Regions from separate parts of the Arthrobacter sp. FW305-BF8 genome, predicted to be linked through region 3. Evidence: predicted binding sites of a transcription regulator. Region 3 holds the regulator's gene; each other region holds the start of a gene.

Region 1 (5,410 bases), 1.6 Mb from region 3:
AGTCGGGTGCCATGAGCTCGTCGAACGGCAGCCTGGCGAGCTCCGCAAAGTCCGGGCCGGCCGCCGGTGCAGGTTCGAGGTCGAAGAGCGGTTCAGGTTCCGTCACGGTGTCCATTCTCCCGCACCGCTGTCCGAAACCCGCCGCCCCTGTCCGCGGAGTACCGACACGGCGCAAATGACAATGCTGTTATTCCTCCGTAACATAGGGGAGGTACTTTGACCGGATTCAGCTAAGGAGAGCGCAGTGGCCGAGCCGTTGCAGGACCGTCTCACCGAGCGGGAATCACAGTGGGAATCAGGGCGGGAATCGGAGCGGGAATCAGGGCTGGAGCGCGGGCTGCGGAGCCGCTCGCTGCTGGAGGACTTCAAGCTCAGGGACTCGCCGCTGAGCGAACGGGAGCAGCAGATTCTCGCGCTCGAACGTCAGTGGTGGAAGTACGCCGGCGCCAAGGAACAGGCCATCCGGGAGCTCTTCGACCTGTCCGCGACGCACTACTACCAGATCCTCAACGCACTGATCGATACCGAGCACGCGCTGGCCCACGACCCAATGCTCGTGAAGAGATTGCGTAGACTACGTACGTCACGTCAGCGGGCCCGCACAGCACGCCGCCTTGGATCTGACGCGTAACTGCTAGTGCCGGACTGCCGGCGAAAACCAACAAGGACGCCTCTTCACCATGACTAATTTTGCTCGGGACGAATTCGACAGGGTGCCTGAGGTCTCCTCCCGGCAGGGCGTACACCGCGCTGCCTCCGCGCCGTCGCGCCCGAAGTTGTGGCCGATCCTTTCCGTGGGAATCGCGGCGCTCGCCGTCGGCCTGGTTGCTTTCCTTCTGCTGCCGCAGCTGGGGTTCCAGCCCGCCCTCACACCGCCGCCCGCCGCCGCGGCCGACACGTCGGCGGCGTCGGCCAGCCCCACGGCGACGCCCTCTGCAAGTCGGACGCCCAGCGCCACCCCCTCGGCCTCGGCGTCCGCCTCCGAACCGGCCTCCCCCTCCGCGTTGGAACCTGCCGCCTCGGAAACCATTGCCCCTGCAGCGGTGGACAAGTCGCAGCCGGTCGCCATTTTCAACGGAACGCTGACCTCCGGACTTGCCGGACGGGTCGGTGCCACGGTCAAGTCCGATGGCTGGGTGCTAGGTGAAGTGGCCAACTGGCAGGGCGCCCCGCAGCAGCAGTCGGTGATCTTCTACTCGGACGCTGCCCACCGCGCCAACGCCGAGGCGCTCAGCGAGTTGCTGAACATCCCCACACTCGTGGAGAGTGCGGACTTCCCCACGCCCGTTGCGGTGGTGCTCGGCCCCGGCTACCAGTAGCCGTCCCGGTTACGCGTGAATAACTATTGACTCCGCTCCGGGCCGCTGGCCTGCGCCTCCACGGGCACGACTCGATAGAGTGATGGCAGGCTGCAAGGCGTAATTCACGGCACACATCGACGTGGGCCTTACGGAAGCAACCTGAAAGTGTGGGGATCATGGCATTGGGAACCGTGAAGTGGTTCAACGCGGAAAAGGGCTACGGCTTCATCACCGTTGACGATTCAGGCGACGACGTTTTCGTGCACTGGTCCGCCATCCAGACTGACGGGTTCCGGGCGCTGGACGAGGGCCAGCGCGTGGAGCTGGAAGTCGGCGAAGGCGAAAAAGGTCCGCAGGCCGAAAAGGTCCGGCCCGTCTAGTGGCGCGCGCAGGTCTTCGGGTTGGTGCCGTCTGGGGTGCCGCCGGCTGGTGTGCCGCCGCTGCGCTGGCACTCGGTGCCTGCTCCGGGTCCGGCGACAACGCCCGCACGGCTCCGGTTGAAGCGAGCGGCGACGGGACCCTGCGGATCGGGCTGATCCTCGACAACACGGGACCGCAGTCCTTCCTGAACGCCGCCCAGCTGGCCGCCGCCAAGCTAGCCGTCCAGGAGATCAACGCGGCGGGCGGGCACAAGGGCCGGCCTGTGGAGCTGCTGCCCGTAACCACCGGAGCCGACGCCGCTGCCCAGGCCCGGAAACTCGCCGATGCCAGGGCGGACGTCGTGATTGGTCCCACCGATTCCAGCCGGGCGCCGGCCGCCATCGATGTGCTGTCCAAGGCCAGGACCACGCTCATCTCTCCCGCCAACACGGCTCCGGAACTCACCAGTTACAAGAGCGGGGGCTACTACTTCCGCACGGCGGCGGCTGACATCGCACAGGCTCCCGTCATGGTGAAACTGGCCAGGGACGCAGGAGCCAAGAGCCTCGCGGTGGTCTACGAGGACGGTACCTACGGCCAGGCGGTGTCTGCAGCCGTGTCCGCCTCCGCCAAGGCTGGCGGGCTGGACCCCGTCACCGTCTCCGGCTTCAAGGCGGGCGAGGCACAGAAGTCTGCTGCCGCCGCCCGCGACGCAGCGCCGGACGCCGTCGTCGTTCTGGCCCGGGACGGTGCGCAGGGCGCCATCGCCGAGCTCACCAACGCCGGACTCCCGGGCAACAAACTCATCCTGGGTGACGGCGCCTTCAGGCAGTACGGGTCCGCCCTTGGATCCAAGTCGCTGGACGGGGCGCGCGCCCTGGTGCCCGGAGTCTTCCCCTCGGCGCACTTCCAGGCTGAACTCGTGGCCATCGATGCGGGCCTCAAGGACACGACGTTCGCGGCCGAGACCTACGACGCCGTGAACCTCGCGGCCCTGGCCGCGGCTGCGGCGGAGGACGACGCCGGTGCCTCCATCGCCGGTACGCTCATCTCCGTCTCCGGCGGCACTTCGGGCAGCCGGGCGTCCGCCCCGCCGTCCGGCCAGCCGGCCGTCTGCTCGACATACAAGGACTGCCTCGCCGCCATCCGGGACGGGAAGGCCATTGACTACGACGGCGAGTCCGGCCCCGTCCGCTTCGATGCAAACGGGGACGTCACTGCCGCCAGGTACATGGTGTTCACCTACGGAGCCGACAACAAAGCCAAGCTCACGGGAAGCGAGGCCGCCGGCAGGTCTGCCGGCTGATGGCAGGCTGGCCGCTGGCTGATCGCTGGCAGCGAATACCCTCCCCGTTTACGGGATTAACAAGCTCATCTGCTTGCACTCTCCCCGGGGGAGTGCTAATTATTGATTAGCACTCCAGCGTGCCGACTGCTAAAGGGTCGACCGGTTCAGGCCGGCACCGTCCCGGCAGCGGCGCAAGGAGCGAAAGAAACACCTGGTTGGGGTGAGATCCGGACCGTTGGGCGTACATAGGCCTGCGGAAAGAATCGTCCGTCGCGGGCACCACAGCGAGGTTCCTTCTTAACGACTGTCCCGAAAGGACTACTGCCGTTATGGCCAAGATCATTGCATTTGATGAAGAGGCACGCCGCGGTCTTGAGCGGGGCCTGAACACCCTCGCCGACGCCGTCCGGGTCACCCTCGGCCCGCGTGGCCGCAACGTCGTCCTCGAAAAGAAGTGGGGCGCCCCCACGATCACCAACGATGGTGTTTCCATCGCCAAGGAGATCGAGCTGGACGATCCCTACGAGAAGATCGGCGCCGAGCTGGTCAAGGAAGTTGCCAAGAAGACGGATGACGTCGCTGGTGACGGCACCACCACGGCCACCGTCCTGGCCCAGGCACTGGTCAAGGAAGGCCTGCGCAACGTCGCGGCCGGCGCTGACCCGCTGTCCCTCAAGCGCGGCATCGAGAAGGCTGTTGAAGCCGTCACCGCCGAGCTGCTGAACTCCGCCAAGGAAATCGAAACCAAGGAAGAGATCGCCGCCACGGCTTCCATCTCCGCCGGTGACGACGAAATCGGCGCCCTGATCGCCGAGGCCCTGGACAAGGTGGGCAAGGAAGGCGTCATCACGGTCGAGGAGTCGAACACCTTCGGCCTCGAGCTGGAGCTCACCGAAGGCATGCGCTTCGACAAGGGCTACATCTCCGCTTACTTCGTCACGGACACCGAGCGCCAGGAAACGGTCCTCGAAGACCCGTACATCCTGATCGTCAACTCCAAGATCTCCAACGTCAAGGAACTGGTTGCTGTCCTCGAGAAGGTCATGCAGTCCAACAAGCCGCTGCTGATCATCGCCGAAGACATCGAGGGCGAGGCCCTGGCCACCCTGATCGTCAACAAGATCCGCGGCACCTTCAAGTCCGTCGCCGTCAAGGCTCCGGGCTTCGGTGACCGCCGCAAGGCGCAGCTGGCCGACATCGCCATCCTCACCGGCGGACAGGTCATCGCCGAGGAAGTCGGCCTCAAGCTTGAGACCGCCGGCCTCGAGCTCCTGGGCAAGGCACGCAAGGTTGTCGTGACCAAGGACGAGACCACCATCGTCGAAGGTGCAGGCGACGCCGACCAGATCGCCGGCCGCGTTTCCCAGATCCGCGCCGAGATCGAAAACTCCGACTCCGACTACGACCGCGAGAAGCTGCAGGAGCGCCTGGCCAAGCTGGCCGGCGGCGTTGCAGTCATCAAGGCCGGTGCCGCCACGGAGGTTGAGCTCAAGGAGCGCAAGCACCGCATTGAGGACGCTGTCCGCAACGCCAAGGCTGCCGTCGAAGAGGGCATCGTGGCCGGTGGTGGCGTGGCCCTGATCCAGGCCGGCGCCAAGGCATTCGCCAACCTGCAGCTCCAGGGCGACGAAGCAACCGGTGCGAATATCGTCCGCGTTGCCATCGACGCCCCGCTGAAGCAGATCGCCTTCAACGCCGGCCTCGAGCCCGGCGTTGTGGTGGACAAGGTCCGCGGCCTTCCCGCCGGCCATGGCCTGAACGCAGCAACCGGCGAATACGTCGACCTGCTGGCCGCCGGCGTCAACGACCCCGTCAAGGTGACCCGCTCTGCCCTGCAGAACGCGGCTTCCATTGCCGGCCTGTTCCTCACCACCGAGGCCGTCGTAGCCGACAAGCCGGAGAAGAACGCTCCCGCTATGGGCGGCGGCGACGAGATGGGCGGCATGGGCGGCTTCTAGCCTCCCGCTGCTCCCAGCTGGCTCATGAGTGCGGCCCCCTCTACGGAGGGGGCCGCGCTTTTTTGTCTGCTCATTTTTGTCCGTGCAGTCTGGCAGGATGGTTCGGTGACGATTACTGCAGCCGCCGACGGTTCGGCATTGGGAAACCCGGGTCCCGCGGGGTGGGCCTGGTACGTGAACGACGATTGCTGGCGGGCCGGCGGCTGGCCGCACGGCACCAACAACCAGGGTGAGCTGATGGCCGTTCTGGACCTCTTCCGCTCCACGGCACACCTCCCGGACGAGGACCTGCACATACTTTGCGACAGCCAGTACGTGATCAACTCCGTGACGAAGTGGATGCCGGGATGGAAGCGCAAAGGTTGGCGCAAGGCGGACGGCAAACCAGTGCTGAACGTGGACATCCTCAAGGACATCGACCGGGAGCTCGCCGGGCGGAAGTACAGGTTCGAATGGGTCAAGGGCCATGCCGGGCACGAGCTGAACGAAGCCGCCGACGAGCG
Region 2 (5,410 bases), 1.4 Mb from region 3:
GCGCGGTGAAGCCGAGGCTGCACACGCGGCCATGAGCAGGATCGTTGAGCAGTCCACCCAGGAAATGGGCGACATCTGGTCCCGGCATCAGGGGGATCCCGCTTAACCGCGCCGCTCAGTCCTCGGTGGGCGTGGTGCGGGTCGAGTGGTAGTTCCGCCAGCTGTGCTCGGGCGCGTAGCCGAGGAGCCGCTTGGCCTTGTCGATGGACAGCAGGGTTTCATGCTCGCCGAGCTCCTTCGTCACCTTCACCCGAGGGAACACCTCCGCCGCCAGGCTGGCGCTGGAGCGGCTCATGACGGTGTCCTCGTTGGCAATGATGAACGCCTCGAACCCCGGTGTGCGGTATTCCAGCGCGCGTGCCACCGCCTGCGCGCCGTCGCGCGCATCGATGTAGCCCCAGAGGTTCCACTTGCGCAGGGCCGCGTCCCGGTCAAAGGACGGAAACTCCTCGTAGTCCTCCGGATCCATGACGTTGGAGAACCGGAGGCCAACGATGCTCAGCGCCGGGTCCCACCGCGTCATCTGGACGGCCATCTGCTCCTCCAGGTGCTTCACCAGCGAGTAGGTGCTTTCCGGCCGGGCCGGATACTCCTCGTCCACGGGGATGTAGGGAGGGTCGACGTCGAACGGCAGTCCCAGCACCGTCTCACTGGACGCGTACACGATTTTCCTGATGCCGGCCCTGCGCGCGGCCTGGAACACGTTGTAGGTGGACAGCATGTTGTTTTCGAAGGTGGCGGCGTCCGGCACCAGGCCCGGAGCCGGAATGGCACCCAGATGGACTATCGCATCGAAGCCCTGGTGCCGGTCATCCAGGCCCATGATGACGTCAACGACCTGCCCGTAGTTGCGCAGATCCACGGCGGCGAACTGTGGACTCCGGCTCCCCGTCCGGTCCAGGTTGAGGACGGAATGGCCGTCCTCCACAAGCCTGCGGACCACGTTCCGTCCAAGTTTTCCGCTGCCTCCCGTTACGGCAATTCTCACCGCGGCCTCCTCCTGTTCGCTGGCAGGCCCTGGTCCGGGCCGCCGTGCTCCGATGGCCGCAGCGGCTATCGCCGCCCGGCGCCTTCCCCCAGCCTAGGGCCCGCAGCTGTAACCGCTGCCATGGCTCATGAAGAACTGGTGTATATTTTCTCGGTACGGTTTAGCAGAAGGCCGTTGGATTGTTGTTCGATCCGGCACCTTGCTTGCTGCTACCGCCCCGGCCACGGGGTCCCCTGCACTGCGCGCCCGCCGGTTCGTCTTGACCTGAGCGAAACGGTACCGAAAAATCGTGGCCAGCGAGTCGACCGCAAAACCTGAAACCTCAATCACGGAGCACCTCAACGAGCTTGTGCTCAGCAGCTCCGACGTGGGCGAATTCCTCCATGAACTTGCCCGGATCTCCGCCCGCAGCCTCTCCGAACCCGGCGACGAGGTCCTCTGCGGCGTGACCCTGCTGCGGCACCGCAAGGCAGCAACCGTAGCAAGCAGCAGCCCCGAGGCGCAGGCCATGGACGAGATCCAGTACGACTTCGGCGACGGCCCCTGCATGACGGCGTCGCGCGAGCAGGTCACGATCCATATCACGGACCTGGAAAACCACGATCGCTGGAAGAGCTACGCCGAGAAGGTCGTGGGGTACGGCGTGCGCTCCATCCTCGCCATCCCGTTTGTGCTCGAGGGCGAGACCCGGGCCGCCCTGAACCTTTACTCGCACCGAAAGGGCCGCTTCGAGGGCCGGGTCCTGGAACTGGCGCAGGACTTCGTCAGCCAGACCTCAATGGCCCTCCGGCTGGCCGTCCGCTTCGCCCATTACAGCGACGCCGCGGCCAACCTCAAGGCCACGCTGGAAACCAGGACGGTAATCGACGTCGCCGTTGGCGTGATCATGGCGCAGAACAGGTGCAGCCAGGAGGAAGCCTTCGAGCTGCTCAAAGCAGCGTCGAGCACCCGCAACATCAAGTTGCACAGCGTTGCGACGTCGATCGTTGACTCGCTGGGCCAAGGCCCGGCGAAGACCCACTATCAAGGCTAAGCCAGCCTAGGGGCCACCGAAACTCTGCCCTTCGGGTTCCTGACCCATGTCCCGTGAACCCCCGGTTCCGGTACCGCCAGTTCCCGCACCCCTGGAGACTCGGACCTTCCTGGCTCCGGCAGCGGGCTCCTCGGACAGCGGAACGCGAACTTCCAGAACGCCGTCGGTGTACGAGGCGCGGATGTCCTCCTGGTTCACCGGGCCGGGAAGGCTTACCGTTCGCGAAAACGTGCCGAAGCGAAATTCCGATCGGTACCCTTCCTTGTCCTTGTGCTCCGATTTTTCTTCACGGCGGACTGTGATCTGCAGCTGGCTGCCGGCGAGGGTGATGTCGACGTCATTGTCAGGATCGATGCCCGGTGCTTCGGCCTTTACCACCAAGGAACCGGCTTCCCGGTATTCCTCCACCCGGAGCCACGCGTCCATATCCCCCTCCAGGAAACGGCGGAAGGGTTCCGGGATATCCACGCCGGCCCGCCTGAATATGTTGGTCATCGCTCTTACCTCCTGTCAGCTTCCGGCCCCAATGCAGGATGCGGAGGACCGGAACGGGTCCCAACACCACAAAGCTACGCTCCTGCGGAGCGCTTGTTAAGGCGCAGTAGGGGCGCGTGCCAACCGCTGCCCATGCAGCCTCCGGCCCCGCCAGCAGGACACCGATCTGGCACCGATCCTGAGATTTCCTTGGGAAAACCCGGGAAGTTTCCGGCTGCAGCTCCAGGCCGTGCGCCAATGCGCACGTTTTCGCCGCCCGGACCCCCCAGAATCCGCACGGAACCTGCTATCGAGGGGTGCGGGCACCGAGCTTTTCACAGGAGGCATGCCGCACATTGGCACCATGCAAGGGATCAGGCAGCCAAAGGAGGAGCCCCCGGTGAAGACGCTGTTACTGCTGTGCATTCCGGTGGTCGCTTTCGCAGCACTCAACGTCTGGAACCAGGCGGTTGCGGAGCCCACGCCTCTTAAGGAACCAGGCGTAGTGGTGGCGGAGGCCTCCACATCAGCCAGTGCAGAATTCACGGCGGGAAACGAGACCATTCACGGAGGTCCTGATGGACGCTAACACTGCCACCCCTGGCGAGCCCAATCGGCTCACCGTCCCCTCCGAACGTGGGAGCTACCCCGAGGATGCAGCGAATGAGTTGGAGGAGTTCTGCAGCGAATCGCTGAGGTCGATCGACAAGACGGTGATGCGCGCCCAGGTCATCGAACTCATCCTGGACATCCTCGCCACCACGGATGTGGAATCGGAAGCCAGGCACCGACTGCTGCAGCACCTGGCCCTGCATCCGGGGTCCCCCGAGCAGGCGCTGCTGTGCCACCTGAGCGAGAACGCCTGCCTTCCGCCGGCCGCGGGCGGCGACAGCCTGGCGGCGGACGGAGACAGTCTTCCGGCGGGCGGCTTCCTCCCGGCGGGCGCAGACTACTTCGCGGCTGGTGCGGCGGACCGGCCCACGCAAGGCAGCGGGGACTCAGGTGAAGGATCGAAGTCGAGGTGGCTCCCGGCCCCGCTGCGGAACCTGCTGCGGCGCGAAGGATGTTGACCGGCCGCTGAAGAGGGCGGGCCGCAGGACGGGCCTGGCGGCGGCCGGCCTCCGGCAGTGTCAGCTCCGGTGGTGCCCGATCAGCCAGCCTGCCATCTGCTGCGCCCGCTTGGAAGCGAGGAAGTCGCCTTCCGTTGCGGAGATGATGGAGCCCTTCATCAGGATGTGCCAGGAGCGCGCGAATTCGTCAGGGCGTTCGAGTCCCGCCTCCTCGGCGAGCGCCTGGATGTGCCCGCGGATTCTGGCGAGGTAACCGATGCTGGCCTCGCCAAGCGGATGATCCGGGCCCATCTCCAGGAGGACGTTGATGAAGGTGCACGCCTCAAAATCGTCACGCTGGAACCAGTCACCGAAGACGTCAAAGATGGCCAGCAGGCGCCCTTCGGGGGTGGTCCCCCTGCGCCTCGCCTCGGAGACAATCAGGTCCACGGTCCAAACCTGGTCACGGAGTGCGAGAAAAGCCAGAACCAGTGCGTCCTTGGAGGGAAAGTGGCGGTAGAACGTGGACTTGGCCACGCCCGACCGTTCAATCAGCTCATTGATTCCGACGTCGCGGACACCACGGTGGGAAAAAAGTTCGTAGGCGGTGGCCAGGATCCGGTCCACTGGTTCACTATGGCCGGTACGCACTCCTAGAGGAAGCAAGGCATCCCCGGTTGCATCAGGAGCACTCATCAGAGAATCAGTGTACCTTGGTACTAGTAGAGACAGACCTGTCTGTCTTATTGTTTTAGGAACATGACCCTTCGTCTTGGAAACCGCGTCCTGGCAACAGCGCCGGATCCCGAGCCGCGGGCGTCACTGCAATGGGGCAGGAACAGGAGGGTACCGATGGACGAAGACATGCGCGCGGTGGAAGAGGCCGTGGCGACGCTGGAATCCGCAATAGTAGAGCACGACCCCGCGGCTGCAACCCTGCAGCACGCAGTGGCGGCGGCCGTAACCCACGGCAAGCCGATCCGCGAAGTAGCCGCGGCGGCACACATGACTGCCCTGGAGGTCCTGGACGCGGCCGACGCCGTCACGTATCCGCAGCAGGCGATGCAGCCATGGATGGCCTAGTAGCTGCGCGCAAGACCTCGCGGAAACTTGATTGCATCCCGGGGTAAACCTGCGGCGAGCCTGATCTGCCCGCGCCACCCTTAAGCATCAGCCCTGGAGGAGTGATTTTCCAGGGACAGCATGCAACAAGGACCGCCAGGAAGCGGGGGGCGTCATGAACCAATCAGCAACTCTCGAGGAAGTCGTCGAAGTCGGCGGTGTCATCACCGATCGCCAGCCGCTGGACTTTTACCGGCTGGGGCTCGCCGGCTGCATCGACAGGCTCACAGTCCCCCTGCGCCGCGAGGGTACCTGCGTGCACTGGGAGACTCCCCACCACGGCGTGGAGATCTCGTCCGGCTGCGCGTCGGTGCTTTACCAGTCCGCACAGGAGGCGCTGAGCAACACGTTCAGGCATGCGCACGCCACCGATGTCACTGTCCGGCTTACCGCCGTATTCCACGGCATCCGCCTCATGGTCGCCGACAACGGCACGGGCTTCGAATCGGTTTCGCCTGCAGCGGGACACGTCAACGGCCACGGACTCAGGACCATCTCGCAGGCGGTCGATGAAGTGGGCGGGACCGTGGACATCACCTCGGCTCCGGGCACCGGCACGGCCATCACCATCACCATTCCGCTCGACTGAACCGCAGCGCATCGCGGCACGCCTGCGTCCCGGGCCTCGCTTAGGATGCTGTACATGACCCTGCCGAACGCCGAGCCCCGCGCCGTCCGGGCTTTCGAATCCGTGGAAATCCAGCAGGCTCTGGCCGGACTACGCAGCCGGCTGAGCACTGGAAG
Region 3 (5,410 bases):
TTCCAGCGCGGTTACTTGATCCAGCGGAGGTTGTACGGGTACCGGTGCGGCTGGCCCTTGTTGACGTGGACACCGGCGGACACCGCGAAGCAGGTCAGCGCAATCCAGATGAGTGTGGCCAGGACGGCGAACAGATTGCCGACGACCGGAAGCAGCACCAGGAGGTTGGCCACGAAGGCCGCAATCGTCGCCGGCAGCGTGAAGTTGAGGGCTTCCTTGGACTCCTGCGCGGTGAACGGGCCGCGGTCGCGGAAGATGAGGTAAATCAGCAGGGCCGGAACACAGCCGAGAATGCCGCCGAAGTGCGCCAGGGTGGCCCACTGCCGGTCCTCGCCGGCGGTCAGCGGAAGCGCATTGGCCGGAACGCCATGGTACTGGGGCAGGTCCTGGCCGGACTGTGTGTCCCTGCGGTCGCGAGCGTCTTGTGCCACGGTGTCTTCCTTAAGCTTGCGTTGGTGCGATAGTGCCTTGGCGCCGGGGCCGCAGTGCGGTGCCGCCGTACCAAGGATACCGGGCCGTAGGGGCAATCGTGGGCTCAACGCTGAATCCGGGGAGCGTAGCGATAGGAATTAGGGCACTGTTAGAAAATCGATGACCTCTTCCACCCGGCCCAGCAGGGCGGGCTCAAGGTCGGCGTAGGTGCGCACGGCGCCGAGAAGTTTCTGCCAGCCGAGGCCGATGTCCTCCTTGGTCTCGTGCGGCCAGCCGAAGGCGGTGAGGATACCGGTCTTCCAGTCCGTGCCGCGCGGTACAACGGGCCACTGCGGAATGCCCAGCACCGACGGGCGGATCGCCTGCCAGACGTCGACGTACGGGTGGCCGACGATCAGTACGTTTCCGGCGGCGCCGGGGGACGCCATCACGGCGTCGGCAATCCTGGACTCCTTGGAATTTGGGACCAGATGGTCCACCAGAACGCCCAGCCTGCGGCCGGGGCCGGGGCGGAAGGACGCAACGGCCGCCGTCAGGTCATCGATGCCGTGCAGGGGTTCAACGACGATGCCCTCCACCCGGAGGTCGTCGCCCCAGACTTTTTCCACGAGTTCGGCATCGTGCTTGCCTTCAACCCAGATCCGGCTGGCCTTGGCCACCTGGGCGCGCTGCCCTTCCACCCGCACCGAACCCGACGCCGTCCGTCCGGCCGTGCCCGATCCCGCGGGCTTCGCCTTGGGCGCCGGAGGCATCAGGCGGATCGGCTGGCCGTCCAGGAGGAATCCGAAGCCAAGCTTGAAGGACCGGGATTTTCCGCGGCGGTCTTCGAGCGCCACCACGTGCATGCCGCCGGATTTCTCCACCCGGGTCACTGCGCCCACCCAGCCGGACTGGACGTCCTCCAGCACCATGCCGCGCTCCACCGGCACCTCGGGCAGGCTGTTCTTGGCAGGCGCTGCGATCTCCTGCGGGCCCCAGGTCTGGTACTGCATTCGTTCACCGCTTTGTATTCGGAAGGAGCCGCTCCGGCCGCGGGCGTGCCGCCGGGGGACAGGCGTCCGGAATTTCGCCCGGAGCGGTACCAATGCTAACAACGCGGCGACTCATATTAGACTTGTTAGCACTTAGGCATGTCGAGTGCTAACCACAGCGTTGACGGGCAGGAACAACGCCCGGCGCGGTAACGGCCAAAAGGAGGTGGACTGTGAGCGAACCACGGAAGCTTGAGGTGCTGCGCGCCATCGTGGAGGACTATGTCCATTCCCGCGAACCTGTCGGCTCCAAGGCCCTGGTGGAACGGCACCATCTGGGCGTTTCCAGCGCCACCATCCGCAACGACATGGCGGCACTGGAGGATGAGGGCCTCATCACGGCCCCGCACACCAGCGCAGGCAGGATTCCCACGGACAAGGGTTACCGCCTGTTCGTCGACCAGATCTCGGCGGTCAAGCCGCTCTCCCCGGCGGAGAAGCGCGCCATCCAGACCCTGCTCGAGGGGTCCGAGGACCTCGACGACGTCCTGGACCGGACGGCCCGGCTCCTGTCCCAGCTGACCAACCAGGTCGCCGTCGTGCAGTACCCGCACCTGAGCCGGGCCGTGGTCCGGCACATCGAATTTGTGCTGCTGGCCCCGCGGAAGGTGCTGATCGTGCTGATCGCAGACTCCGGCAAGGTTGACCAGCGCGTCGTCGACGCCGGACAGGACCTGTCAGACGACACTCTTGCCGCCCTGCGCACCCGGTTCATGACCGGTGTGGCCGGAACGCCGGTGGCCATCCTGCCCCAGCATCTGGCCGCCGTCGTGGCCGGCTGCACGCCGGCCGAACGTTCCGTTGCCATGGCCCTCGGCAAGGGGCTGGAGGGCCTGGCCCACAACAGCCGGGAGGACCGGATGGTCCTGGCCGGAACGGCCAACCTGGCGCGGTCCAACGTGGACTTCCCGCTCAGCATAGGACCTGTCCTTGAGGCCCTCGAGGAGCAGGTGGTTATGCTGCGGCTCCTGAGCGACATGGCACAGGACCCGCGCGGCGTGGCCGTCAGCATTGGCCGCGAAAACCCCTACGACGGGCTGGCCGAGGCCTCAGTGGTGGCCACGGGCTACGGCCCCGACGCCACCGCCAAGGTGGGCATACTGGGCCCTACCCGGATGGACTATCCCACCACCATGGCCGCCGTGCGCGCGGTGGCCCGCTATCTTTCGAGGATTCTGGGCCCGTGACCGCACGCCCCGGACATCCCCTGACAACAGGCAGTACAACGAGGAAGAGATACGAACTTTGAGCAGCCACTACGACGTTCTTGGAGTCTCCGCGGAAGCCACCGGCGAGGAGATCAAAAAGGCCTACCGCAAGCTGGCCCGTTCGCTTCACCCGGACGTCAACCCCGGGGAAGACGCCGCCGAACGGTTCAAGGCCGTCACCCACGCCTATGAGGTGCTGTCCGATCCGCAGAAGCGCAGGGTCTACGACACCACCGGCAACGAGAACGGCACGGACAATGGCTTTGGCGGCGGCGGTTATGCCGGCCAGGGATTCGCGTTCCAGGACATCTTCGACACCTTCTTCGGCGCCGGTGGCACCTCCGGCCCCGCGTCCCGCGTCCGCCGCGGACAGGACGCGCTCATCAGCGTGCGGATCGACTTGCGTGATGCCGTCTTCGGCGTCAACAAGAAGCTGGAAGTGGACACGGCCGTCACCTGTCCCACCTGCGAAGGGTCCTGCTGCCGCGAGGGCAGCCACCCGGAACGCTGCGACATCTGCGGCGGCAGCGGCCAGGTGCAGCGGGCGGTCCGTTCCATCCTCGGCCAGGTCATGACCGCCGCCCCCTGCGGCTCGTGCGAGGGCTTCGGCACGGTCATCAAGGACCCCTGCAACGAGTGCAGCGGCCAGGGCCGCATCCGCAGCCGCCGCTCCCTGACCATCAAGGTCCCGGCCGGTGTGGCCACCGGAACGCGGATCCAGCTCTCCGGCCAGGGCGAGGCCGGCCCGGCGGGCGGGCCGTCCGGCGACCTCTACGTGGAAATCCGCGTCAACAACGACCCCACGTATGTCCGTGAGGGCGACGATCTCCACGCGACGCTCAACATTCCCATGACCGCCGCCGCCCTCGGCACGGAACTGAGCCTGGAAACCTTCGACGGCAAGCAGGAGATCGACGTCAAGGCGGGCACACAGTCCGGCGAGATCATCACCCTCCGCGGCCTCGGCGTCACCCACCTGCGCGGCTACGGCCGCGGTGACCTCAGGGTTCACCTGCAGGTGGAAACGCCGTCCAAGCTCGACCCCGCCCAGGAGGACCTGCTGCGGCAGCTGGCCAAGCTCCGCGGCGAGCAGTTCTCCGAGGGCAAGCTCGCAGCCGGCGGCGGCGTCTTCGCCAAGCTGCGGGACCGCCTCGGTAACCTGTAGCGGTGAGCAACCCCGTATTCTTCACCCCGGCCGGCGCGCTGGACAGCACTGTTCCCGGTTCGGTGTTCGTCCTGGACGGTGCCGAGGCCCGGCACGCAGTCACCGTGAAGCGCCTGGCGGTGGGGGAGCAGGTTGACATTGCCGACGGCGCCGGCAAACGCATCACCGGAACCGTGACGGAAGCCGCCCCCGCCGAGCTGACGGTCGAATGCACCTCCGTCAATGTGGAACCGCGGCCGGGCATCCGCCTCGTTCTGGTGCAGGCCCTCGCCAAGGGCGACCGGGACGAGTTGGCGATCGAAACCGCCACCGAACTGGGCATCGACGCGGTGATTCCGTGGCAGTCGGAACGCTCCATCGTCCGCTGGAAGGGTGAGCGGGCGGCCAAGGCGCACGGCAAGTGGCAGTCGGCCGTCACGGCCGCCGCCAAGCAGGCACGCCGCGCCTGGATCCCCGAGGTAAGGCCCGCCGTCGACACCCAGGCGCTGGCCAGGGAAGTGGCGGAAGCCGGCCTTGCCGTGATTCTGCACGAGGACGCGGTGACGCCGCTGCGGCGGGTCCTGGGCAAGTGGTCGGAGGAGCGCCGGGAGGCGTCGGACCCGGGCGAGGTCCTCCTCATCGTTGGTCCCGAAGGGGGCATCAGCCCCCGTGAGGTCACCAGGCTGTGCAGCGCCGGGGCGGTAACGGCGCTGCTGGGACCGCACGTCCTGCGGTCATCGACGGCGGGACCCGCCGGCGTCGTGGTTGCCAGCGACGTCCTCGGCCGCTGGTAAGTCCAGACCGCTGGTAAGCCCAGACCGCTGGTAAGTCCGGACCGCTGGTAACTTCAGCCGAACGCTTCGCTGACGGGACCGCTAGCGAACTGTGAACTTAGCGAACCGTGAAACCCCGTGAGTCCACGTTGAGTTCGTCCTCAGGCTTGCCTGGGCCGGTCTGGGAGACGCGAACCTCGTAGTTGCCGGGCGCGAGGTTGACCGTGATGCCGAAAACCCCGGAGCTGGCGGGATCCGCTGCGGCCACGGCTTCCCCGGTCAGATAGCTTTCCTTGTCGCCGTTGTCCTGGACCTTGAGGATTCGCCAGTGCAGTTTGCCGTTGGGGACGGTGCTTCGTCCGGCGATCTTGACCCGTCCGTCGCTGACTTCGGTGCCCTGCTGCGGATCGATGATCCACACCGGTGCCACCATTCCGGCGCTGCGGGACGTGGGCGCACCGAGCTTCACGTGCTTGAACGCCAGGTAATCGGTGTGCCCGTCCACCAGGATGACCACCTCGATCTGCTGGCCTGAGTCGATCAGGCCCGAGCTGGCCCCGGCGGCCGTTGCGGTGTAGACCAGTTGCTGGATGGCCCGCTGGGCCATGTCGGCGTCGAGGTTGCTGTTGAAGGCATCCGCGGAGACGTCCACGGTAATGACATTCGTGCCCGAGATCGACGTCGCCAGGTTCTTGGGGTTCTGCCACGGCGTGAAGAAGTCCGGATCCAGCGGCGTCTCCGACATCATGGCCCGCAGGGCCCGTGTGATCGGGTTCTCATCGTCAGGAACGTCGCGGAACTCGCGGTACAGGAAGACGTTGC

The links. The regulator HrcA, encoded in region 3, represses chaperone genes, less so after heat shock. The targets are predictions, from matches to a motif close to TTNGCACTCGNNNNNNNCGAGTGCNAA.
Region 1: groL (chaperonin GroEL) is a predicted target of HrcA. The motif match lies at 3,074-3,100, and genes of this name have one in related genera.
Region 2: LFT45_RS18995 (Hsp20/alpha crystallin family protein) is a predicted target of HrcA. The motif match lies at 2,613-2,639, and genes of this name have one in related genera.

The regions. Positions count from the first base shown of each region.
Region 1 covers NZ_CP084561.1:1,122,985-1,128,394, forward strand. The annotation lists gene LFT45_RS05015 (uracil-DNA glycosylase) at 1-115, opposite strand, end outside; gene LFT45_RS05020 (DUF3263 domain-containing protein) at 245-631, shown strand; gene LFT45_RS05025 (LytR C-terminal domain-containing protein) at 681-1,319, shown strand; gene LFT45_RS05030 (cold-shock protein) at 1,478-1,681, shown strand; gene LFT45_RS05035 (ABC transporter substrate-binding protein) at 1,681-2,967, shown strand; gene groL (chaperonin GroEL) at 3,279-4,907, shown strand; gene LFT45_RS05045 (ribonuclease HI family protein) at 5,013-5,410, shown strand, end outside.
Region 2 covers NZ_CP084561.1:4,181,329-4,186,738, forward strand. The annotation lists gene LFT45_RS18980 (FadR/GntR family transcriptional regulator) at 1-106, shown strand, start outside; gene LFT45_RS18985 (NAD-dependent epimerase/dehydratase family protein) at 116-988, opposite strand; gene LFT45_RS18990 (GAF and ANTAR domain-containing protein) at 1,278-2,021, shown strand; gene LFT45_RS18995 (Hsp20/alpha crystallin family protein) at 2,028-2,516, opposite strand; gene LFT45_RS19000 (hypothetical protein) at 2,896-3,084, shown strand; gene LFT45_RS19005 (hypothetical protein) at 3,074-3,565, shown strand; gene LFT45_RS19010 (TetR/AcrR family transcriptional regulator) at 3,626-4,240, opposite strand; gene LFT45_RS19015 (hypothetical protein) at 4,397-4,627, shown strand; gene LFT45_RS19020 (sensor histidine kinase) at 4,782-5,255, shown strand; gene LFT45_RS19025 (nucleoside/nucleotide kinase family protein) at 5,310-5,410, shown strand, end outside.
Region 3 covers NZ_CP084561.1:2,735,052-2,740,461, reverse strand. The annotation lists gene LFT45_RS12190 (DUF4870 domain-containing protein) at 12-431, opposite strand; gene LFT45_RS12185 (DUF3097 domain-containing protein) at 570-1,424, opposite strand; gene hrcA (heat-inducible transcriptional repressor HrcA) at 1,637-2,650, shown strand; gene dnaJ (molecular chaperone DnaJ) at 2,709-3,836, shown strand; gene LFT45_RS12170 (16S rRNA (uracil(1498)-N(3))-methyltransferase) at 3,839-4,609, shown strand; gene LFT45_RS12165 (GerMN domain-containing protein) at 4,707-5,410, opposite strand, start outside.